4 regions of the Bradyrhizobium huanghuaihaiense genome follow, and region 1 is predicted to be linked to each of the others. Evidence: predicted binding sites of a transcription regulator. Region 1 holds the regulator's gene; each other region holds the start of a gene.

Region 1 (5,765 bases):
GCCGAAGGTCGAGCCGTGCGAGCCGGGGCCCATGCCGGCCGCCGCCTCCGCGGTCGCCAGCACCGCGCCGATCGGGAAGCCACCGCCGAGCGCCTTGGCGAGCGACATCACATCGGGTGTAACGCCCGTGCGCCGATGGGCGAAGAGATCGCCGGTGCGGCCCATGCCGGTCTGCACCTCGTCGAAGGCGAGCAGCAGGCCCTTCTCGTCGCAAAGTTGGCGCAGCGCCTTGAGGAAGGCGGGCGTCGACGAGCGCACGCCGCCCTCACCCTGGATCGGCTCGACCAGGATGCCGGCAGTCTGCGGACCGATCGCCTTCTTCACGGCTTCGATGTCACCGTGCGGGACCTGGTCGAACCCGTCCATCGGCGGACCGAACCCTTCGAGATATTTTGCAGATCCCGTCGCGGCCAGCGTCGCCAGCGTACGACCATGGAAGGCGCCCTCGAAGGTGATGATGCGGTAGCGCTCCGGTTGGCCCTTGGAGAAGTGATGATGGCGGACCAGCTTGATCACGCCTTCCAGCGCTTCGGCGCCGGAATTGCAGAAGAACACGAAGTCCGCAAAGCTTTCCTGGCACAGACGCGCGGCGAGTTTCTCGCCGTCCGGGCTCTGGAACAGGTTCGACATGTGCCAGAGCTTGGTCGCCTGCTCCTGCAGCGCCTTGACCAGCGCGGGATGGGCGTGGCCGAGCGCGTTCACCGCGACGCCCGAGGTGAAATCGAGATAGCGCTCGCCATTGGTCGCGATCAGCCAGCAGCCTTCGCCGCGCTCGAAACCGAGGTCGGCCCTGGCGAAAACGGGGAGCAAATGCGGCGCGGCGCTGTTAGTCATGACGATCACTTGATGTTGCGGACGGCCTGAACGCGCTCACGCAGCGCACCATTGACCGGCCCGGAAAACGAAACGTGCCGCCTTTTAAGGGCGGCACGTGACACTATCTTATGCCGGGTAGAACGGGTGTCAATGCCGCCCGAAAGCCCCGCGAAACGCTGAATCCGTAGTCTTGCGGTGCCGGATTTGCGGGGTTTTTGCCACGGAACATGTGGAAGCGAGTCGGCTGACTCTTGCGCGTGAGTCACGCCATATTGTAGCGTTTGGCTTGTCAGATACGACATCTCGTGCAGCAGTTCTGATCCTCTAAGTCCTCATGTACCGGCGTAAACGTTCGGGCGTTCTGGTTACGCCCGGCGAGCCTTAAGGGATTCTGGCGGCACGGGTTTTTCGAGGCTTAGGCATTCGCCGCAAGGCGCCAGGACGGCAGCCGCACGGCGAGGGAAAGGGTGCAATGACGGTTTTGACCTGGTCCGACGATCGCGTCGAGCAGCTGAAAAAGCTCTGGGAGGCCGGATTGTCGGCCAGCCAGATCGCAGCCGAGCTCGGCAACGTGACCCGTAATGCCGTGATCGGCAAGGTGCACAGGCTCGGCCTGTCCGGCCGCGCCAAGAGCCCCTCATCGGCAGCTCCCCGGCCGCGCAAGGCGCGTCCGGCTCAGCACATGATGCGGGTCAGCCGCCCCATCGCACGCGGCAACACCGCGCTGGCGCAGGCCTTCGAGGTCGAGGTCGAGGCTGAACCCGTGACCTACGACAACGTGGTGCCGATGAGCCAGCGGCTGTCGCTGCTCGAGCTGAACGAGGCGACCTGCCACTGGCCGGTCGGCGATCCCTCGAGCCCGGATTTCTTCTTCTGCGGCGGCAAGGCGCTATCGGGCCTGCCCTACTGCGCCCAGCACTCGCGCGTGGCGTATCAGCCCGCGGCGGACCGCCGTCGCGCACCGGCGAAGCCTGGCACGCGCTGAGTTTGTTCTGAGATCAAGAAGCAGCCGTCACACGATGACGGCTCAATACCCGATGTCGTCCCGGACAAGCGCGCCCCAAGCGCGCGCAGATCCGGGACCCATAGCCACCGCAAGATGTGGTTACGGGGACTCGGAGTTACCCTTTCGCGCAACAACTACGCTCTGTGGTTATGGGTCCCGTATCTGCGCTCACGCTTGTCCGGGACGACACCGATGTTGTGGCGGCAGCTCTCTAAACCAGCTTACGTCTGCTCCGCCTTCGCAAAGCGATCGTCGAGCGCATAGCCGGCGCCGCGGACGGTGCGGATCGGGTCCTGCTCGCGGCCGAGATTGAGCAGCTTGCGCAGGCGGCCGATATGGACATCGACGGTGCGCTCATCGATGTAGATGTCGCGGCCCCAGACGCTGTCGAGCAGCTGCTCGCGCGAGAACACGCGGCCGGGATGCTCCAGGAAGAACTCCAACAGGCGATATTCGGTCGGGCCGAGATCGATCGGCCGGCCCGAGCGCGCGACGCGGCGCTTGTCGCGATCGAGCTCGATGTCGCCGTAGGCGAGCACGGTGGCGAGCCGCTCAGGGCTCGCGCGCCGCAGGAGGCCCTTCACGCGCGCCAGCAGCTCCGGCACCGAGAACGGCTTGACGATGTAGTCGTCGGCGCCGGTCGCAAGCCCGCGCACCCGCTCGCTCTCCTCGCCGCGCGCGGTGAGCATGATGATGGGAAGCTGCTTGGTCTCGGGACGGGTGCGCAGCCGCCGACACAGCTCGATGCCCGAGAGGCCCGGCAGCATCCAGTCGAGCACGATCAGGTCGGGGATGTGCTCCTTGAGGCGGGTGTCGGCATCGTCGCCGCGCATCACCGTCTCGACGTCATAGCCGTCGCCTTCGAGGTTGTAGCGGAGAAGCTCGGTGAGAGCTTCCTCGTCCTCAACCACCATAATGCGTGCGCCCATGGTTGTCGTCGCTCCTTAAGTCTTCAGGTATTCGGGACCGTCGTGGCGAAGGTCGTCATGTCGCCCTTCGGCCGCTTGTCGGTGATGGCCTGGCCCTCGATCATGTAGAACACGGTCTCGGCGATGTTGGTGGCGTGGTCGCCGATCCGCTCGATGTTCTTGGCGCAGAACATCAGATGGATGCAGAACGAGATGTTGCGCGGATCCTCCATCATGTAGGTGAGGAGCTCGCGGAACAGCGAGGTGCAGATGGCGTCGACTTCCTCGTCGCCCTTCCACACCGCCATCGCCGCCGGCAGATCGTGCGCGGCATAGGCGTCAAGCACCGACTTGACCTGCTGCTGCACGAGGTCGGTCATGTGCTCCAGGCCGCGGAACAGTTTCAGCGGATGGAAGTCGGCATCGAGCGCGGCGACGCGCTTGCCCATGTTCTTGGCGAGGTCGCCGATGCGCTCGAGATCGGTCGCAACGCGCATGGCGCCGACGATCTCGCGCAGATCCACCGCCATCGGCTGGCGGCGGGCGATGGTGAGCACAGCGCGCTCCTCGATCTTCTTTTGCAGCGCATCGAGCTCGGCGTCGATGGTGACGACGCGCTGGCCGAGCGCGACGTCGCGGCGGATCAGCGCGTCGACGGAATCGACGATCATGCGCTCGGCGATGCCGCCCATCTCGGCGACCAGGCGGGTGAGCTCCTGGAGGTCGGTGTCGAAGGCCTTTGCGGTATGTTCAGAAGCCATGTCGCGTCTCCTCAGCCGAACCGGCCGGTGATGTAGTCCTGCGTGCGCCGGTCGCTCGGCGACGTGAAGATCTTGCTGGTGTCGTCGAACTCGATCAGCTCGCCGAGATACATGAAGGCGGTCTTGTCGGAGACGCGCGCCGCCTGCTGCATGTTGTGGGTGACGATCGCGATCGTGTAGTTCTCGGACAGTTCCTGGATCAGCTCCTCGACCTTGGCGGTCGAGATCGGATCGAGCGCCGAGCAGGGCTCGTCGAACAAGATCACCTCAGGCCGCACCGCGACGGTGCGGGCGATGCAGAGGCGCTGCTGCTGGCCGCCGGAGAGCGACAGGCCCGAGGCGTTGAGCTTGTCCTTGACCTCGTTCCACAGCGCGCCCCCGCGCAGCGCCTTCTCGACGCGGTCGTCCATCTCGGACTTCGAGATCTTCTCGTAGAGGCGGATGCCGAAGGCGATGTTCTCGTAGATCGTCATCGGGAACGGCGTCGGCTTCTGGAACACCATGCCGACGCGGGCGCGCAGCAGGTTCAGGTCCAGCTTGGGGTCGAGGATGTTGGTCTGGTCGAGCATCAGCTGACCGGTGACGCGCTGGCCCGGATAGAGGTCGTACATCCGGTTGAAGATGCGCAGCAGGGTCGACTTGCCGCAGCCCGACGGGCCGATGAACGCCGTGACGCGGTTGGCGCCGAGCGTCAGGTTGATGTTCTTCAGCGCGTGGTGCTCGCCGTAATAGAAGTTGAGGTTGCGCACCGTCACCTTTGCGGGCGCTTCCGGCAGCGGCTGCTGTGAGGCCAGATGGGCGTTGGAACTCACGGATACGGAAAGATCGGTCATTTTGCAGTCCTCTCGGCGCCGAGGATGCGCGCGCCAATGTTCAGGGCAAGCACGGTGATCGTGATCAGCAGCGCGCCGCTCCAGGCGAGCTGCTTCCAATAGGCGTAGGGGCTCTGCACGAAGTTGTTGATGGTGACCGGCAGGTTCGCCATCGTCTTGTTCAGGCCGAGGCTGAAGAACTGGTTCGACAGCGCGGTGAAGAGCAGCGGCGCGGTCTCGCCGGCGACGCGGGCGGTGGCAAGCAGCACGCCGGTGATGAGACCCGAGCGGGCCGCACGATAAGCGATACGCTTGATCACCAGCGAGCGCGGCAGGCCAAGCGCGGAGGCCGCCTCGCGCAGCGCGTTCGGCACCAGCAGCAGCATGTCCTCGGTCGTGCGCAACACCACCGGGATGACGATGACGGCGAGCGCGAGCGCGCCCGCAATCGCCGAGAATCCGCGCATCGGCACCACCACCGCACCGTAGATGAACAGGCCGATGATGATCGAGGGCGCCGAGAGCAGGATGTCGTTGATGAAGCGGATCACCGAGGTCAGGCGGTCGTTGCGGCCGTATTCGGCGAGATAGGTGCCGGCGAACAGGCCGAGCGGCGCGCCGATGCCGACGCCGATCACGGTCATGATGATCGAACCGACGATCGCATTGCGCAGACCGCCTTCGGTCGAGCCCGGAGGCGGCGTGTCCGCGACGAATATCTCGAGGTTCAGGCCTGCCAGCCCGTTGTAGAGCAGGGTCATCAGGATCAGCGCGAGCCAGGTGACGCCGAAAGCGGCGGCACCGATGCAGAGCCCGCGGACGATGATGTCCTTGCGGCGGCGACGTACGTAGATCGGGTTCATGTCACTTCCCCGCCTTCTTTTCCAGACGCAGCAGCATCAGCCGCGCGGCCGCGAGCACGAAGAACGTCAGCACGAACAGCAAGAGGCCGAGCAGGATCAGGCCGGACTGGTGCAGGCCGTCGCTCTCGGCGAACTCGGATGCGATCGCCGCCGAGATCGTCGTGCCGGGCGCGAAGATCGAGGACGATATCCGGAACGAGTTGCCTATGATGAAGGTCACCGCCATGGTCTCGCCGAGCGCGCGGCCCAGCGCCAGCATGACGCCGCCGATGATGCCGACGCGGGTGTAGGGGATCACCACACTGCGGACGACTTCCCAAGTGGTGCAGCCGACGCCGTAGGCGGCTTCCTTCAGCACCGGCGGCACGGTCTTGAACACGTCGACCGAGATCGAGGTGATGAAGGGCAGCACCATGATGGCGAGGATCAGCGCCGCATTGAACAGGCTGAGATAGGACGGGGGACCAGCGAAGATCGCTCCGAGCACAGGAACGCCGTCAAAGATCTTGATCATGAAGGGCTGGAACGTGTTGGCCAGGAACGGGCCCAGCACGAAGAAGCCCCACATGCCGTAGATGATCGAGGGGATGCCGGCGAGC
Region 2 (5,765 bases), 410 kb from region 1:
GGCCTCCACGGTCAGCGGCAAGGCCACGCCGCCGGCGGGCGTCTGGTCGGTGATGACAAAATCCTCCGGGCGGATGCCGACGATGCCGGCTTCGCCAGCGGCGCCGTCCAGCTGCGACTTGATCTCGTCCGGGCGCGTCGACATCAAATTCATCGGCGGCGCGCCGATGAAGGAGGCCACAAAAGTGGTTGCCGGCTTCTCGTAGATTGCGAGGGGATTGCCGACCTGCTCGACCTGGCCGCCGTTCATCACGACGAGGACGTCGGCGAGCGTCATCGCCTCCAGCTGGTCATGCGTGACGTAGATCGACGTCGTGTTCAGCCGGCGCTGCAATTTGCGGATCTCGACGCGCATGGCGATGCGCAGCTTTGCGTCGAGGTTGGAGAGCGGCTCGTCGAACAGAAACACCTTCGGCTGGCGCACGATGGCGCGGCCCATGGCGACGCGCTGGCGCTGGCCGCCGGAGAGCTGGCGCGGCTTGCGTTGCAGCATCGGCGCGAGCTCGAGCACGCGCGCGGCTTCCTCGACGCGGGTCTTGACCTCGGCCTCCGCCATGCCGCGGTTGCGCAGGCCGTAGGCCATGTTGTTGTAGACGCTCATATGCGGATAGAGCGCGTAGTTCTGGAACACCATCGCGATGTCGCGATCGGCGGGCTCGATCTGGTTGACGACGCGCCCGCCAATGTCGATCTCGCCGCCGGTGACGGTCTCGAGACCCGCGACCATGCGCAGCAGCGTGGACTTGCCGCAGCCGGAGGGGCCGACCAGCACGCAGAACTGCCCGTCGGCGACATCGACGTTGACGCCTTTGATGGCCTCGAAGCCGCCGGTGTAGGTCTTGCGGACGTTGCGCAGGGTGACGTTAGCCATAGAAACTCGCTTGTTACTTTTCCGTCTCGACCAGGCCGCGCACGAACAGTTTCTGCATGGCGACGACGACGAACACAGGCGGCAGCATGGCCAGCACGGCGGTCGCCATCACGATCGGCCATTCGGTCAGCGCGTCGGTGGTGGTGATCATCTTGCGGATGCCGACCTGGATGGTCTGCATGTCGTCGCGGGTGGTGATGAGCAGCGGCCAGAGATATTGATTCCAGCCGAGGATGAACAGGATCACGAACAGCGCCGCCATGTTGGTGCGCGACAGCGGCAAGAGCGTATCCCAGAAGAAGCGCAAGGGGCCGGCGCCGTCGATGCGCGAGGCCTCGAGCAGCTCGTCCGGCACGGTCATGAAGAACTGGCGAAACAGCAGCGTCGCGGTGGCGGAGGCGATCAGCGGCAGCGCGAGGCCCGCATAGCTGTCGAGCATGTGCAGGTCGGCGACGATCTTGTAGGTCGGATAGATGCGGACCTCGACCGGCAGCATCAGGGTGATGAAGATGATCCAGAAGATCGACATCCGGAACGGAAAGCGGAAATACACGATCGCGTAGGCCGAGATGATCGAGATCGCGATCTTGCCGATCGCGATCGCCAGCGCCATCACCAGCGAGTTGAGCATCATGTTGCCGACGGGCTCGCGGGTCGAGCCGCTCGTGCCGACGAAGATGGTCTGGTAGTAGACCTCGAAGAAATGGCCGCCCGGCAGCAGCGACATTTGCCCGTTCGCGATCAGCGCGTTGTCCTGGGTCGAGGCGATGATCGCGATGTAGACCGGGAATGCGACAATCGCGATTCCGATCCAGAGGATGAAATGGGCGACGTAGCGCCTGATGCCCTCGTCCTCGACCATCAGTACGTCACCTTGCGTTCGACGAAGCGGAACTGGATGCCGGTGAGCACGATGACCATGATCATCAGGACCACCGATTGCGCCGCCGAGCTGCCGAGATTGCCGCCGAGCAGACCGTCCGAATAGACCTTGTAGACCAGCGTCACCGTCGAGGTGCCGGGACCGCCGCGGGTCATGGTGTCGATGATGCCGAAGGTGTCGAAGAAGGCGTAGACGATGTTGACGACCAAGAGGAAGAAGATGGTCGGCGACAGCAGCGGAAAGGTCACGGTCCAGAACCTGCGCATCGGGCGCGCGCCGTCGATCGCGGCGGCCTCGAACACGCTTTTCGGGATCGCCTGCAGGCCGGCGAGGAAGAACAGGAAATTGTAGGAGATCTGCTTCCACGCGGCGGCGAGGATGATCAGGCCGGCGGCCTGGTTGCCGTCGAGCAGCGGATTCCAATCGATGCCGGCGGCGCGCAAGTAGCGCGAGATCACGCCGAGCGAGGGATGCAGCATGAAGATCCAGAGCACGCCGACCACGGGCGGCGCCACCGCATAGGGCCAGATCAGCAGCGTGCGGTAGAGCATCGAGCCGCGCAGCGGCTTGTCGGCCATCACGGCGAGCAGCAGCGCAAAGGAAAGCGACGAGATCGCGATCGCGAACGAGAAGAAGAAGGTGCGGACGACCGCTTCGAAATAGGCGGGGTCCTTGAACAGCTCGATGTAATTGTCGAACCAGACGAAGCTCGTCGAGAGGCCGAAGGCGTCCTGGAGCAGGAAGGACTGGATCACCGCCTGCAGCGCCGGCCAATAGAAGAAAATCAGCACGATCGCGAGCTGCGGCGCAACCAGCGCGTAGGGCAACAGCTTTGACTGGAAAATGGCTTGCTTTTGCATGATGCCCCGGAAGCGGCAGGCCGGGTGACCGGCCTGCCGCCAGTCGCCTTACTTCACGGCGGTCTTTTCGAACTGCCGCAGCATGGTGTTGCCGCGTTCGACGGCGGCGTCGAGCGCTTGCTTGGCGGTCTTCTTGCCGGCGAGCGCCTGCTCGATCTCCTCCGACCAGACGTCACGCAGCTGAACCATGTTGCCGAGGCGCAGGCCGCGCGAATTCTCGGTCGGCTCCTTGTTGGTCAGCTCGAGCAGCGGGGTCTCGAGATAGGGCTGATCCTTGTAGAAGCCCTCTTCCTTCGCCTTGGCGTAGGCCGCCTTGGTGATCGGCAGGTAGCCCGAGGCCTTGTGGATGTAGACCTGGCGATCGGTGTCGGAGAGGAAGGTCAGGAATTTCGCGACGCCCTTGTAGTCGTCGGCCGGCTTGCCGCCCATCACCCAGAGCGAAGCACCGCCGATGATCGAGTTCTGCGGCGCGCCCTTGACGTCCGGATAATACGGCATCGGCACCGCGGTGAAGTTGAACTTGGCCTGCGCCTTGACGTTGCCGAAGAACGCCGAGGAGGTCAGGTAGATCGGGCATTCGCCCGATGTGAAGCGGCCTTCGCCGGTGTTGGTGCGGCCGGCATAGTCGTAGACCTTGGTCTTCTGCAGCTCGACCAGGTTCTCGAGATGCTTGACCTGGAGCGGGCCGTTGAATTCGAGCACCGTGTCGAAGCCGTCGAGACCGTTGGCCTTGCTGGAGAGCGGCGTGTTGTGCCAGGCCGAGAGCTGCTCGAGATTGACCCAGGTGACCCACGAGCCCGAGAAGCCGCAGGTGTCGTGGCCGGCCGCCTTCAGCTTCTTGCCGGCCTCGAACACTTCAGGCCAGGTCTTGGGGATCTCGACATTGGCTTTCTTCAGCTCGTCGAGGTTGACCCACATGACGGTCGACGACGAGTTGAAGGGGAACGACAGCATCTCGCCCTTCGAGGTCGAGTAGTAGCCGGTGATCGCGGGCAGGTAGTTCTTCGGATCGAACTTCTCGCCGGTCTCGGCCATCAGCTTGTAGACCGGCTTCACGGCGCCGGTCGCGGCCATCATGGTCGCGGTGCCGACTTCGAACACCTGCATGATGTGCGGGGCGTTGCCGGCGCGGAACGCGGCGATGCCGGCGTTCATCGTGTCGGGGTAGTTGCCCTTGTAGGTCGGGATCACCTTGTAGTCGGTCTGCGACGCGTTGAAGTCGTTGGCGAGCTTGACGATGACGTCGTTGTTGGCGCCGGTCATCGCATGCCACCACTGGATTTCGGTCACGGCCAGGGCCGGCGAGGCGCCGAGACCAACCGTGAGTGCAACAGCAGCCGCCGCGCCAAAATGTCGAAGAGCCATCAAGAAAACCTCCCTTGCCCGTCACTAAAGAAGCGCTTGCGCTAGCAGCGCCATATGACGTTCACATGACTGTGTAAGCGGCCGAAACGAAAGCGGCAAGCGCTGGAAAAGGGAAGCCGTCAAATAGGCGAATGCGCCGCGGCCAGAAGCAGCCGTTCGCGCTGCAGATGCGCAGGCGCGCCGCAGTGCGGCATTGGGTATGTGAGGCGGACGATCGGCTCCGGTCTTCCTTAACCTCTCCCGCTTGCGGGAGAGGTCGGATCGCGAAGCGATCCGGGTGAGGGCTCTATCCTCTGGGGGGGTGTCCCGTTGCGGAGACAGCCCTCTCCCCAACCCTCTCCCGCAAGCGGGAGAGGGAGCGCACCGTCTAGCGCTTGCGCTCGGGGCCGCAGACGGTGCCCTTTTCGACCATCGCGTCGATCTCGGACTTGGAGTAGCCGAACTCGCCCAGCACTTCGGCTGCGTGCTGGCTGAACTTCGGCGGCACGCGGCGCAGGCTCGGCTTGCTGCGATCGAGCCGGATCGGCGAGGCCACGCCCTTGTACCAGTCCTTCTCGATAATATCGCCGCGCGCGATGGTGTGCGGGTTCGTCAACGCCTGGTCGATCTTCTGCACCGGACCTGCCGGGAGCCCTGCGGCAAGCAGGCGATTGCACAGCGGCTCGGCCTCGTGCTGGCTGAACACCGCGGCCAGCTCGGCGCGCAGCGCCTCGCGATTGGCGATGCGGTCCTTGTTGCGGGCAAAGCGCGGATCGGTGCCGAGCTCGGGCTTGCCGATCTCCTTGGCGAGCTTGCGGAAGGTGCCGTCATTGCCGACGCCGATGAAGATGTTGTCGGTCTTGGTCGGGAAGATCGCGTAGGGCACGAGGTTCGGATGCTCGTTGCCGGTGAGCGAGGGCGGCTTGCCATGCATGAAATAGTTCGCGGTGTGCGGATGCATGATGGCGAGGCCGGTCTCGTACAGCGTGGTCTCCAGGAACTGGCCCTTGCCCGAACGCTGCCGCTCCGACAGCGCCATCAGGATGCCGATCGCCGCGTAAAGGCCCGTGGTGATGTCGACCAGCGGCACGCCGATCCGCATCGGCCCGCTCTCGGGCGAGCCGGTCGCCGCGATCATGCCGGTCATGGCCTGGATGATGGCGTCATAGCCTGGATTGCCGCCGCGCGGCCCGTCGGCGCCGAAGCCGCAGATCCGGCAATGCACGAGGCGCGGGAATTTCTTGCTGAGCACATCGTTACCGATGCCCCATTTCTCCAGCGTGCCCGGCTTGAAATTCTCGATCAGGACGTCGGCCGTCTCCAGCATCTTCAGCAGCACAATTCGGCCGCCCTCGGAGGCGAGGTCGAGGCCGATCGAGCGCTTGTTGCGGTTGATGCCGACGAAATAGGCCGCGTCCTCCTCGTGGAAGGGAGGACCCCATTCGCGCACCTCGTCGCCTGCGGGCGGCTCGACCTTGATGACGTCGGCGCCATGGTCGGCGAGGATCTGGGTGCAGTAGGGACCGCCGAGCACGCGCGTGAGATCGATGACGCGCAGTCCGCTCATTGCGCCCGTTGCTGCTTCAGTCATGCCTTCGCTTCCCCTGTGTCGATCGTTGGATCACAGGCCTAGCGAGGTTTGTTTGCGCCAGCAATGGGCCCTCGCGTGCAGCCGCATGCGCGCCGCGGCGCGTCTGTCCCGCGAGATGGCAAATTCAATCGGAAGCGGCCGGCCCGAGGGGGATCCCGGGCCAGCCAATCCGCACCGCCGATCAGACGACCGTCAGGCGAACGTCGACATTGCCGCG
Region 3 (5,765 bases), 2.3 Mb from region 1:
CTTCCTTGGGATTGAAGATGTCCGACGCGGTCAGGCCCGTGGCTTCCTCGCGCCGGCGGTTGAGGATCGTCTCGGCGCTGCGGTTGGCGAGCAGATAACGGCCGTCCTTGACCTGCTCCACGATCAGCGCGACCGGGATATTATCGACGACGAGCTCGAGGAACTTCTTGGTGCTTTCCAGCTCCTGCGACAGCGAGCGACGGTCGGTGATGTCCTCGAACACCAGCAGCAGGAATTCGGGCTTGTTGCTCTCGTTGCGGACCACGATCCGGATCGAGGCGACCATGCGCCGCTCACCGCCGCGGTCGACCTCGAATTCATTGCGGAATTGACCATCCGGCGCCGCCAGCGCCGCACGGTCGGCCGCCTCGATGCTCGCTGCCGAGCCCGGCGCAAACAGCTCCCGCGCGTTCCTGCCGACGGCGTAGTCCCGCGACAGTCCCCAGAACCGCTCATAGGCGCTGTTCGCGAAGATGTAGCAACCGTCGTCGATGTTCTTGGCGGCCACGCAGGCCGGCACATGGTCGAGCACCGATTCCAGAAACTGCTTGGTGGAGGCGAGCTGCCGCGACAGCTTGCGCTGGTCACTGACGTCGAGATGAGTCGCGACCGATCCGCCGTTCGGCAGGATGAAATATTTCACCAGGATGGCCCGCCCGTCGGGCAGCTCGGTGATCAGGCCGTTGGGGCTTGCCGCCTTCTCGTAGAATTCGTCGTCCGAGATGCCGCCGAGGACGCCCCGCTTGCGCCTGAGCTCGAGGATGTCGTAGCCGTTCATGCCGGCCCACAGGTCCGAGCGGGTCAGGCCGTAAATATCGAGATAGCGGTCGTTGCAGAAGATGATGCGCCGCTGCGCATCGGTCATCACCACGCCCTGGTTGAGATTGTTCATGGCGGAGGAGACGAAGGCGTTGCGCCGCAATTGCAGCCGCCTCGTCCGGCGCAGCGCCGAATGGACCCACAAGGCGACGGAGGCCAGGAACGCGCAGATGACGATGCCCGCGATCAGGACTTCCCAGATCAGGTTGGGATCGAGCTGGCCGATGTAGCTCGGCGGGGCGAGGCCGTCCGAGAGCGCAAAGGCGCGCGCAGGCGCGACCGCGCTGGCCAGGCACACGACGGCCTGCACAGCAATCGGAAGCGTGCTGCCCACGTGCCAGTTCTTCTCAGCCATCAGCCACCCGCGATTTCAACGTCGGATTGTCTGGCCTCGCGGGTTTGGATCGGGTAAACGCCTGTACGTGCAACAGAAAAATGTGACGCCAAATACGGCAATTGCCCTGACATGATAAATGCTTCCTTAACGGAAAACGGCCCCAAGCCCTCGTTCTCAGGTCCAATTCCACCGGCGCTTCCAGCGGACGTCCTGCACAACCATGGATAAGGTCGACTGCATCGTCATCGGAGCCGGCGTCGTCGGGCTTGCGGTGGCCCGGAGGCTTGCGCAGGCCGGGCGCGAGGTCATCGTGCTCGAGGAAGCCGAGGCCATCGGCACCATCACCTCCTCGCGCAACAGCGAGGTGATCCATGCCGGCATCTACTACCGCGCCGGAAGCTGGATGGCCCGGATGTGCGTCAGCGGCAAGCACGCGCTCTACCGCTACTGCGGCGAGCGCGGCATCCCCCACAAGAACTGCGGCAAGCTGATCGTCGCGACCAACGCGAAGGAAACCGAGAAGCTGCAATCGATCAAGGCGCACGCCGAGGCCAATGGCGTGCTCGACATGCAGCTGCTCACGGGCGAGGCCGCACGCGCGCTGGAGCCTGCGCTGGCCTGCGACGCCGCGCTGCTCTCACCTTCGACCGGCATCATCGACAGCCACGCCTACATGCTCTCGCTGCGCGGCGAGGCCGAGGAGGCCGGCGCGGCCTTCGCGTTTCACACGCCGCTGCTCCGCGCCAAGGCGGCGGCCGGCGTGATCGAAGTCGAGGCCGGCGGCGAGGCGCCGATGACGCTGCAATGCAGCCTCCTCGTCAACGCTGCGGGACTCTCCGCGACGACGGTCGCACGCAACATCGAGGGCATGCCGCTGGACCGGATTCCGCCGGCTTATCTCGCCAAGGGAAACTACTTCAGCTGCAGCGCCAGGGCGCCGTTCTCGCGCCTGATCTATCCGGTGCCCGAGCCCGGTGGGCTGGGGGTGCATTTGACGCTTGATATGGCAGGGCAGGCGCGTTTCGGTCCTGATGTCGAGTGGATCGAGACGATCAACTACGAGGTCGACCCGTCACGTGCCGAGCGCTTCTATCCGGCCATCCGCAAGTACTGGCCGACGCTGCCCGACGGCGCGTTGATGCCGAGCTATTCGGGCATCCGTCCGAAGATCGTGCCACCGGCGGTCGCCACGCAGGATTTTTTGATGCAGGGGCCGCGCGATCATGGCGTCGCAGGCCTGATCAACCTGTTCGGCATCGAATCGCCGGGACTGACGTCCTCGCTCGCGATCGCCGATCACGTTGCCGAGCTCGCAGAGATCTAGGCCACGCGCAACGATGATTGCGCGAGGTCTCGCACCTTGCAGCAGGGATGAGCGCAAAGGCTCTCATCCCTGCTGCAAGGGTACGATCAACTCAACACTGTTACGGGGGTTACTAGTGGAGCGTATCGCCTTGCTTCAGACGCTCGATCTGGTCCTTGACCATCAACTTCCGGCGCTTCAACTCAACAATTTGCAGGTCGTCTGTTGAAAGGTGCACGAGAGCTTCGTGCAATTCGTTTTCGAGAAGTTTGTGTTTCCGCTCCAATTCAACAAGATGTGCCTGAATTGTCATTCGAAACCTCCTCGGTAGGGTTGAACCTCAGGATTCGATCCGGACGGCGAAGTCTACATCACCGATTCGTTCTGTCGATGGGTATCCGTCGTCGCTCCGTCATTTTTGAAAATTCATATGTAATAAGGCGTGAGTACGGAACCGCGCGGGAAAAATCCATGATATCAATGCGCTTGCGCAGTGCCGCAGCGAACCGTTGAAATATCTTGCGGGAGATCGGTGCGCGACGGCCCGAGATCGCTTGCGGTCCCGCCGCGCAAGGACGATAATTTCCACAGGGCATCCACAGCCCAGATCACACGCCTATCGGTTTTCGGCCACCGCAGACATGACCCATGAAGACGAGCGTGAGCTCGAAGCCGAGCTCACCCGGTTGCAGCAGGAACACCGAGATCTCGATGCCGCGATCGATGCACTGCATCAATCGCCTGCCCCCGACCTATTGCGGTTACAGCGGCTGAAGAAGCGCAAGCTGTTGTTGCGCGACCGCATCGCGTTCATCGAAGACCAGATCACCCCCGACATCATCGCCTGATCGCGTCTCGCGCTGTCGTGACGCCTCCCCGCGCCTGAATCCGCTTGACTCAAAAAGAACAAAATAGGAACATTCCTGCGACCGACGCCCCCAGGAAACTCCCAACGGAAACGCCCAAGGGAAACTGACGAGGACAACGCAGATGCCGGCACCCGCCCTTTTGGACAACAGCCACTATGAACAGGCCTGCGATCAGGCGATCGCGATGTGCGACGGCAATCTGCGCAGCACCATCAAGGCGCTGATCATGGCCAACGAATATCTGGAGGCGGAGCTCGAAGAATTGCAGGCGGCAATTTCCGCCGGCTGCATTCCCGAGACCACGCGCAGCAAGGTGCGGAGCAAGAGCAGCGCCGCTTAACTTTCAACATTGGAGCAACGCCATGTCGGATGTGACCTATTACGTTGCAATGCCCTTTTTGATCGATGCCGACGGATCGCCGGTCGCAGGCGCGGCTGAGGAGTGTCAGTCCTCGTCGGCAGCACTGCGGCGCGCCGAGATTCTGGCGCGCGGTGCCGGCCATATCGGCGCGGTCGCCTTCAGCCGCAGCGGCGATCCCATGACCGGCGAATTCGGCGACGCGACGCTGCTGCGCAAATTCGGCAACGTGCCGGAAGATCTCGCCACGCTGTAAGAGTAATTGTTTGAGCATGATCTTTTCGGAAAACCGCTTCACACTTTTCCGGATCATGCTCTAGCTGCTGATGAGCCTGATCCGCGGCTCGTGTCGGCGACGCGCCTTGCGCACGTACATGGCGGCATCGGCCTCCTCCAGGGCGCGGCCTGCATCGGAATGCGGACCGAGCAAGGCTATTCCTGCGGAGGCGCCCGCGGTCACGTGCTGCCCGCGGAAGTCGAAGGACAATTCGTCGATCGCCTGCTCGAAGGTCGCGGCCTTCGCCTTGGCATCGGTCTCATTGAGATTCCACAACAGCAGCGCGAACTCGTCGCCACCAAGCCGGCCGACCACGTCGGAGGCGCGGACCTGCCGCGTCAGCGTCGCGACGATCGCCTTGAGCACCACGTCGCCGGCGGCATGGCCGTAGGAATCGTTGATCGGCTTCAGCCGGTCGACATCGAGCACGATCAGCGCGCCGCTGGCGCGATACCGCTTCATGTAGGCAATGGCGCGCGTAAGCTCGCGCTCGAAGCCGCGCCGGTTGGGAATCTCTAGCAGGAAGTCGGTGTCGGCGGCCGCCTCGAGTTCCGAGACCCGCAGCAGGGCCGCCTTGAGCTTGCCCCTGAGGTTTCGGATGGTCGCTTTGCTGTCATCGGCAGCCGGCGCTCTGCGCGAGGCCAGCCTGGCCGGGCGATTCGAGACGGCTTTGGATCGGCCGGCGCTGGTCTTCCGGCCCTTTTTGGCCTTCGCAGCGCTTGCCCTTTTTGGTTTCTTCATGGGCATCCTGCTCAATGAAGGCTTGCGGGGATTCACCAAGACAGGATAGTGCATTCCCTTCTCCTTGCCACCGCCTTGCGAGCCGCCGGCCGGAACCGTTAATCTGGCCTATGTTTCTGTTTTCCCGAGCACAATTGACGTCATGACCGCGCCGATCGCCATCATCATGGGAAGCCAGTCGGATTGGGACACGATGCGGCATGCCGCCGAGACGCTCGACGCGCTCGGCGTCGCCGCCGAGACCCGCATCGTTTCGGCCCACCGTACTCCCGACCGGCTGTTTGCCTTCGCCAAGGGCGCCAAGGCGGCAGGTTACAAGGTCATCATCGCCGGTGCCGGCGGCGCTGCGCATCTGCCGGGCATGGCGGCGGCGCTGACGGAACTGCCGGTGTTCGGCGTTCCCGTCGAATCGAAGACACTCAAGGGCCTCGATTCGCTTTATTCGATCGTGCAGATGCCCGCGGGCATCCCGGTCGGCACCCTCGCCATCGGCAAGGCCGGCGCGATCAACGCGGCGCTGCTTGCGGCCGCCGTGCTGGCATTGTCCGACCCGGCCCTGTCCGGCCGCCTCGCCGCCTGGCGCAAGGCGCAGACCGACGCGGTTGCCGAGCGTCCGGAGGACAAGGCGTGACTGACGCAAAGCAGGTGAAGCTGAAGCCCGGCGACACCATCGGAATCCTCGGCGGCGGACAATTGGGGCGGATGCTGGCGATGGCTGCGGCGCGGCTCGGCCTGCGCTGCCAGGTGTTCTCGCCCGATCCGGATTCGCCGGCCTTCGACGTCGTGCTCAACGCGACTTGCGCCGAATATGCCGACGTCGAAGCGCTGGAGCTGTTCGCCCACGACGTCGACGTCATCACCTACGAATTCGAGAACGTGCCGGCGGCCGCCGCGATGGTGCTGGACGCACGCCGCCCGGTGCTGCCCAATCGCAGGATCCTCGAGACCACCCAGGACCGGCTCGCCGAGAAGGATTTTGTGACGAAGCTCGGCATCGGCACTGCGGCCTATGCTGACGTCACCTCCGTCACCTCGCTGCGCGAGGCGATCCTGAGGATCGG
Region 4 (5,765 bases), 3.0 Mb from region 1:
CGATGCCGACGAGATCCGGGAACTGATGAGCGGGAATCTCTGCCGCTGCGGTGCCTATCCCAACATCGTGGCTGCGATCGAGCAGGCAATGGGTCGGTCATGAACAACTTCCAGTATTCCCGCGCGAGCGACGTCACCGATGCCATTCGTCTGCTCGCTGCAGATCCGAGCGCGAAGCTGATTGCCGGCGGCACCAATCTGATCGACTTGATGAAGGAGAATGTCGAACGGCCCTCCCGACTGGTCGACATCTCCCGCCTGCCGCTCCGCGACATCGAGGAGACCGCGGACGGGGGCTTGCGCATCGGCGCCTTGGTACCAAATTCGGACCTCGCGTACCATCCGCTGATCGAGCAGCGCTATCCCCTGCTCGCCAGCGCCATCCTGGCCGGCGCCTCCGCGCAACTGCGCAACATGGCTTCGGTCGGCGGCAACCTGATGCAACGAACGCGCTGCGCGTACTTCTATGACACTGCAACGCCCTGCAACAAGCGAAGCCCAGGCACCGGCTGCTCGGCCCTCGATGGCCTCAACCGTAATCACGCCATCCTCGGCACCAGCAGGTCCTGCATCGCCACCAACCCATCCGACATGAGCGTGGCGCTGGCCGCACTGGGCGCGCTGGTACACACCGCAGGCATTGCCGGTCAGCGTACCATCGCGCTGACCGATTTCCATCGGCTGCCTGACGACAAACCTCATGTCGATACAAATCTCGGCAGCGGCGAGATCATCACCGCAATCGAGCTGCCGCCGCGCGGTTTCGCCCGGAACTACAGCTATTTGAAGGTCCGGGACCGGCTGTCCTACGCCTTTGCATTGGTCTCGGTCGCGGCCGCGCTCGAACTGGAGGGCAACGCGATCGGGGAAGCGCGCCTGGCGCTGGGCGGCGTGGCCCACAAGCCCTGGCGGAACCTCGATGCCGAGGCGGCATTGCGCGGCCAGGCGGCAACGCCGGATCATTTTGGCCGCGCCGCCGACCTGTTGCTGCAGGGAGCAACCGCTCGTTCGCAGAACGGCTTCAAGATCGAGCTCGCGCGGCGAGCCGTCGTGCGTACGCTGATGCAGGCCGCAAACGCCACACCGCAATCGCAAGCTCACAAGAAGATCGCATGAGGGCCCGATGAACGCCTATGTCGGAACACCAACGTCGCGCGTCGACGGCCGGGCCAAGGTCACCGGAGCCGCCAAATATGCCGGCGAATTCGCAGCAGACCTCCTCCTCCATGGCTTCGTCGTCGCGGCCACCATTCCGCGCGGGCGCATCGCTCGCCTCGACACCAGCAAGGCGCTGAAGGTGAAGGGCGTGGTCGACGTACTCACCCACGCGCATCGCCCGCCCCTCGCCGAGCAGGACGAAGCCTGGAAGGACGAGGTGGCGCCGGAGCAGGGCTCGCCGTTTCGTCCGCTCTATGACAACAGCGTCAAGTTCAACGGCCAGCCGATCGCGCTGGTCGTCGCCGAGGACTGGGAAACCGCCAAGTTCGCCGCAACCCGCATTCGAGTTGAATATGAAGAGGAGGCGTTTGCGACCGATCTCGAATCCGAACGCACCAAGGCTGCCAAAGTCGATCAGCCGCACAAGCCGCGCGGTGACGCCTCGGCGGCGCTGACGCGAGCGGCCGTCCATCACGAGGCGGACTATGTCATTCCGAGCGAGCATCACAACCCGATGGAGCTATATGCGACAACGGCCGTCTGGGATGGCAACGGCAAGCTTACCGTCTATGACAAGACGCAAGGCGTCCAGAACGTCCAGAAGTTCCTCTGCAGCGTTTTCGGCAGGAAGCCGGACGAAATCCGCGTGATCTCGCCCTATGTCGGCGGCGCCTTCGGCTCGGGTCTGCGGCCGCAGCACCAGGTCGTCCTGGCAACGCTTGGCGCTCTCGCACTGAAACGATCTGTCCGTGTCGTGCTGACGCGGCACCAGATGTACGGCTTGGGCTACCGGCCGATGACGATCGAGCACGTTGCGCTCGGCGCAAACCGCGACGGCACGCTCGAAGCCGTCATGCACGAAGCCATAGCCGTCACCTCGCGGTTTGAGAATTTCTCCCGCAACGATACAGGCTGGGGGGAACAGCTCTACAAGAGCCCTAACAGCCGCCTCTCCCACAAGCTCGTCCACCTCGACGTCGCCACTCCCTGCGACATGCGCGCGCCGGGTGCAGCATCGGGCGTCTGCGCGCTCGAATGCGCCATGGACGAGCTGGCCGTCGCGCTCAAGCTCGACCCGATCGAGTTGCGGCTGAGGTGTTACTCGGATCGCGACCAGAGCGAAGACCTGCCCTACACCAGCAAGCAACTACGCGCATGCTATGCCAGGGGCGCAGAAGCCTTCGGCTGGAGCCGACGCGCCCCCGGGCCGCGCTCCATGCGCGACGGCAAGGAACTGGTCGGCTGGGGCATGGCGACCGGGGTGTGGGAGGCGCTTCAAATGCCGGTCGCCGTCCGCATCGTGCTCACAGCCAACGGCCATGCCGAGGTCTCCTGCGCCGCATCCGATATCGGCACCGGCACGTACACCATCGTGGCACAGGTCGCGGCCGATGCCCTCGGGCTGCCGATCGAGAACATCAGCGTCCGGCTCGCCGACTCGAGCCTGCCGCAGGCGCCGGTGGAAGGCGGCTCGTGGATGGCCGCCTCGAGCGCGCACGCCGTGTTAGGAGCAGCCGAGGAGATTCGCCAGGAGCTCGTCTGTCGCGTCAAGGCGATGCCCGCCTCGCCGCTCGGCGGCGTCGATGCGCCGGACATCATTCTCGTCGACGGAACCGTCGCCAAGGCGGGCGATAGGAGCCGCGCCGTCTCGATTGCGGATATCATGCGCCACAGCAAGCTCGAGCGGATCGAAAAGGAGAAGCTCAACCAGTTCGAGGAAGAGAAGTCGTACGCGCGCAACACCCATTCGGCCGTCTTCGCCGAAGTGAAAGTAGACGAGCAACTCGGCGTGATTCGCGTCACGCGGGTCGTGAGCGCGGTCGCGGCCGGCCGCATCCTGAACACCAAGACCGGCCGCAGCCAGGTCATGGGCAGCGTGGTCTGGGGCATCGGGATGGCGCTGCACGAGGAAACGTTGATGGATCACCGCTACGGCCGGATCATGAACGCGAACATTGCCGAGTACCACATTCCCGTGAATGCGGACGTTCACGACATCGACGTGATTTTCGTCGATGAGCCCGATGACCGGATCAACAGGCTGGGTGTCAAGGGTCTTGGCGAAATCGGCATCGTCGGCGTGCCTGCGGCGATTGCGAACGCGGTCTATCACGCCACCGGCAAGCGCATCCGGCGCTTCCCGATTACGCTGGACAAGCTGCTCGATTGAGGGGGTGCGGCGTCAGCCGCTGCATCCCGGCCGTTCACCCTTCGAGGCTGCCGATGGGACGCTCCGGTCCCATCATCGCGCCTCAGGATGACGGATCAAGTTGAGACGCCGCAGGCCAGACTCGCTCTTGTCATCCAACTGTCATCGAATGTGCCGAGAGCTGTGTCTCCAGCATATTCGGGACCGACAATGGACTATTTCAAGCGCTTCAACTTCCTGTTCGCAGCCCCCATGTTCGACGCCGACGACCTCGAGGGCGTCCGCTTCAACCAGATCATCGAGGAGATCCAGCGTTCCGGCTTCGAGGTGGTCCGCGCCCGCAAGCTGGAGGACGCCGAGATGGCGGTGCAGACCGATGCCGCGATCGGCTGCATGGTGGTGGACTGGGGCAAGAAGGGGTTGGAGGGCAAGACCTCGGCGCTGATCAATCTGATGCGGCGGCGCGGCCTCGACTTCCCGATCATCCTGCTGATCCGGCGCAAGCGGTTCGAGGACCTGCCGGTCGAGGTGCTCGACTTCATCGACGGCTATGTCTTCCTGTCCGAGGAGACGCCGCCCTTCATCGCCAAGAACCTGATCAGCCGGCTCAAGCAGTATGCCGAGACGCTGAAGACGCCGTTCTTCGGCGCGCTGGTCGACTATGCCGAGGAAGGCAACCAGCTCTGGACCTGTCCGGGCCACAACGGCGGCGTGTTCTACAATCGCAGCCCGATCGGGCGGGTGTTCGTCGAACATCTCGGCGAGTCCGTGTTCCGCGACGACCTCGACAATTCCGTGCTCGACCTCGGCGACCTCCTCACCCATGAGGGCCCGGCGCTGAAGGCGCAGAAGGAAGCGGCGGCGATCTTCGGCGCGGAAAAGACCTATTTCGTGCTCAACGGCACCTCGACCTCCAACAAGGTCGCGCTCGGCGCCCTCGTCACCGACGGCGATCTCGTGCTGTTCGACCGCAACAACCACAAGGCCGCCCATCACGGCGCGCTGATGATCAATGGCGGCATCCCGGTCTACGTCCCGACCGTCCGCAACGCCTGGGGCCTGATCGGCCCGATGCGCTGGGACATGCTCGACGAGAAGACCCTGCGCGAGGCGATCCGCAACCATCCGCTGGTGAAGGATCGCGACGCCTGGCGCAACGAGCGGCCGTTCCGCGTCGCCGTGGTCGAGCAGTGCACCTATGACGGCTCGATCCACAGCGCCGAGATGATCATCAAGCGCATCGGCCATCTCTGCGACTACATCCTGTTTGACGAGGCCTGGGCCGGCTTCATGAAATTCCACCCGCTCTATGCCGGCCGCTTCGCCATGGGCCTTGCGAACCTGGCCCCTGAAGCGCCGGGCATCATCGCGACGCAGTCGACCCACAAGCAGCTCGCGAGCTTCTCGCAGGCCTCGCAGATCCACATCAAGGACCGCCACATTCGCGGCCAGAAGCGGCGCGTCGAGCACCGCCGCTTCAACGAGAGCTTCATGCAGCATGCCTCGACCTCGCCCTTCTATCCGCTGTTCGCCTCGCTCGACGTCGGCGCGCAGATGATGAAGGGGCGCTCCGGCGAAGTGCTGTGGGACGACACGATCCGCCTCGGCATCGAGCTGCGCAAGAAGGTCCGCGCGATGCGCCGGGAGTTCGAGGAGAAGGAGCAAAATCCGGACCGCCGCTGGTTCTTCGAGCCCTTCGTTCCCGACCGCGTCGCCATTCCCGATGTCAGCCGCCCCGGTGCCGCGCATAACGTCGCCTGGGAGACCCTCTCCACCGACGAGCTCGCCACCAATCCTGCGCTGTGGCAGCTCTCTCCTGATACCAACTGGCACGGCTTTCCGGATCTTGCGGAAGGCTTTGCCATGACCGATCCGAACAAGCTGACCCTGCTCACGCCGGGTTTCGATCGTGCGACCGGCGCCTATGCCGAGCATGGCATCCCCGCGCCGGTCGTCGCGCAATATCTGCGCGAGAACCGCATCGTCCCCGAGAAGAACGATCTCAACTCCATGCTCTTCCTGCTCACCCCCGGCGTCGAGGCGAGCAAGGCCGGCACGCTGATCTCCGGTCTCGTCGCGTTCAAGCGGCTGCATGACGACAATGCGCTGCTGGCAGACGCGATCCCGGAATTTTATCAGCGGCGGCAGGCGCGCTATGCCGGCGTGCGCCTGCGCGACCTCTGCGGCGACATGCACCGCTTCTTCCGCGCCGCCGATGTCAGCGCGCTCCAGGCGCGGCAGTTCATGCCCGAGCACATGCCCGAGATCGCGATGTCGCCCCGCGATGCCGCGCGCTATCTGTTCAAGAACGACGTCGACTATCTCCCGATCGAGGCGATCGCAGGCCGCATCGCCACCACGCCTTTCGTGGTCTACCCGCCCGGCATTGCCACCATCGTGCCCGGCGAGCGGCTGACGGAGCGAGCCAAGCCCATGATCGATTACCTCAAGATGTTCG

What was found. The regulator PhoB, encoded in region 1, activates phosphate uptake and scavenging genes when phosphate is short. The targets are predictions, from matches to a motif close to TGTCATNNANCTGTCAT.
Region 2: ugpB (sn-glycerol-3-phosphate ABC transporter substrate-binding protein UgpB) is a predicted target of PhoB. The motif match lies at 4,033-4,049, and genes of this name have one in related genera.
Region 3: N2603_RS09310 (YdcH family protein) is a predicted target of PhoB. The motif match lies at 2,859-2,875, and genes of this name have one in related genera.
Region 4: N2603_RS29905 (Orn/Lys/Arg family decarboxylase) is a predicted target of PhoB. The motif match lies at 3,457-3,473, and genes of this name have one in related genera.

Annotation. Positions count from the first base shown of each region.
Region 1 covers NZ_CP104172.1:9,313,728-9,319,492, forward strand. Annotated here, with positions in the region: gene N2603_RS43420 (aspartate aminotransferase family protein) at 1-834, opposite strand, end outside; gene N2603_RS43425 (GcrA family cell cycle regulator) at 1,289-1,801, shown strand; gene phoB (phosphate regulon transcriptional regulator PhoB) at 2,044-2,751, opposite strand; gene phoU (phosphate signaling complex protein PhoU) at 2,775-3,491, opposite strand; gene pstB (phosphate ABC transporter ATP-binding protein PstB) at 3,503-4,324, opposite strand; gene pstA (phosphate ABC transporter permease PstA) at 4,321-5,166, opposite strand; gene pstC (phosphate ABC transporter permease subunit PstC) at 5,168-5,765, opposite strand, start outside.
Region 2 covers NZ_CP104172.1:112,402-118,166, reverse strand. Annotated here, with positions in the region: gene N2603_RS00510 (sn-glycerol-3-phosphate import ATP-binding protein UgpC) at 1-870, opposite strand, end outside; gene ugpE (sn-glycerol-3-phosphate ABC transporter permease UgpE) at 884-1,732, opposite strand; gene ugpA (sn-glycerol-3-phosphate ABC transporter permease UgpA) at 1,732-2,613, opposite strand; gene ugpB (sn-glycerol-3-phosphate ABC transporter substrate-binding protein UgpB) at 2,662-3,978, opposite strand; gene N2603_RS00490 (CaiB/BaiF CoA transferase family protein) at 4,346-5,548, opposite strand; gene N2603_RS00485 (organic hydroperoxide resistance protein) at 5,730-5,765, opposite strand, start outside.
Region 3 covers NZ_CP104172.1:1,964,666-1,970,430, reverse strand. Annotated here, with positions in the region: gene N2603_RS09320 (EAL domain-containing protein) at 1-1,174, opposite strand, end outside; gene N2603_RS09315 (NAD(P)/FAD-dependent oxidoreductase) at 1,377-2,480, shown strand; gene N2603_RS09310 (YdcH family protein) at 2,593-2,772, opposite strand; gene N2603_RS09305 (YdcH family protein) at 3,101-3,307, shown strand; gene N2603_RS09300 (hypothetical protein) at 3,450-3,668, shown strand; gene N2603_RS09295 (hypothetical protein) at 3,691-3,942, shown strand; gene N2603_RS09290 (GGDEF domain-containing protein) at 4,003-4,704, opposite strand; gene purE (5-(carboxyamino)imidazole ribonucleotide mutase) at 4,847-5,335, shown strand; gene N2603_RS09280 (5-(carboxyamino)imidazole ribonucleotide synthase) at 5,332-5,765, shown strand, end outside.
Region 4 covers NZ_CP104172.1:6,307,235-6,312,999, forward strand. Annotated here, with positions in the region: gene N2603_RS29890 ((2Fe-2S)-binding protein) at 1-103, shown strand, start outside; gene N2603_RS29895 (FAD binding domain-containing protein) at 100-1,116, shown strand; gene N2603_RS29900 (xanthine dehydrogenase family protein molybdopterin-binding subunit) at 1,124-3,328, shown strand; gene N2603_RS29905 (Orn/Lys/Arg family decarboxylase) at 3,518-5,765, shown strand, end outside.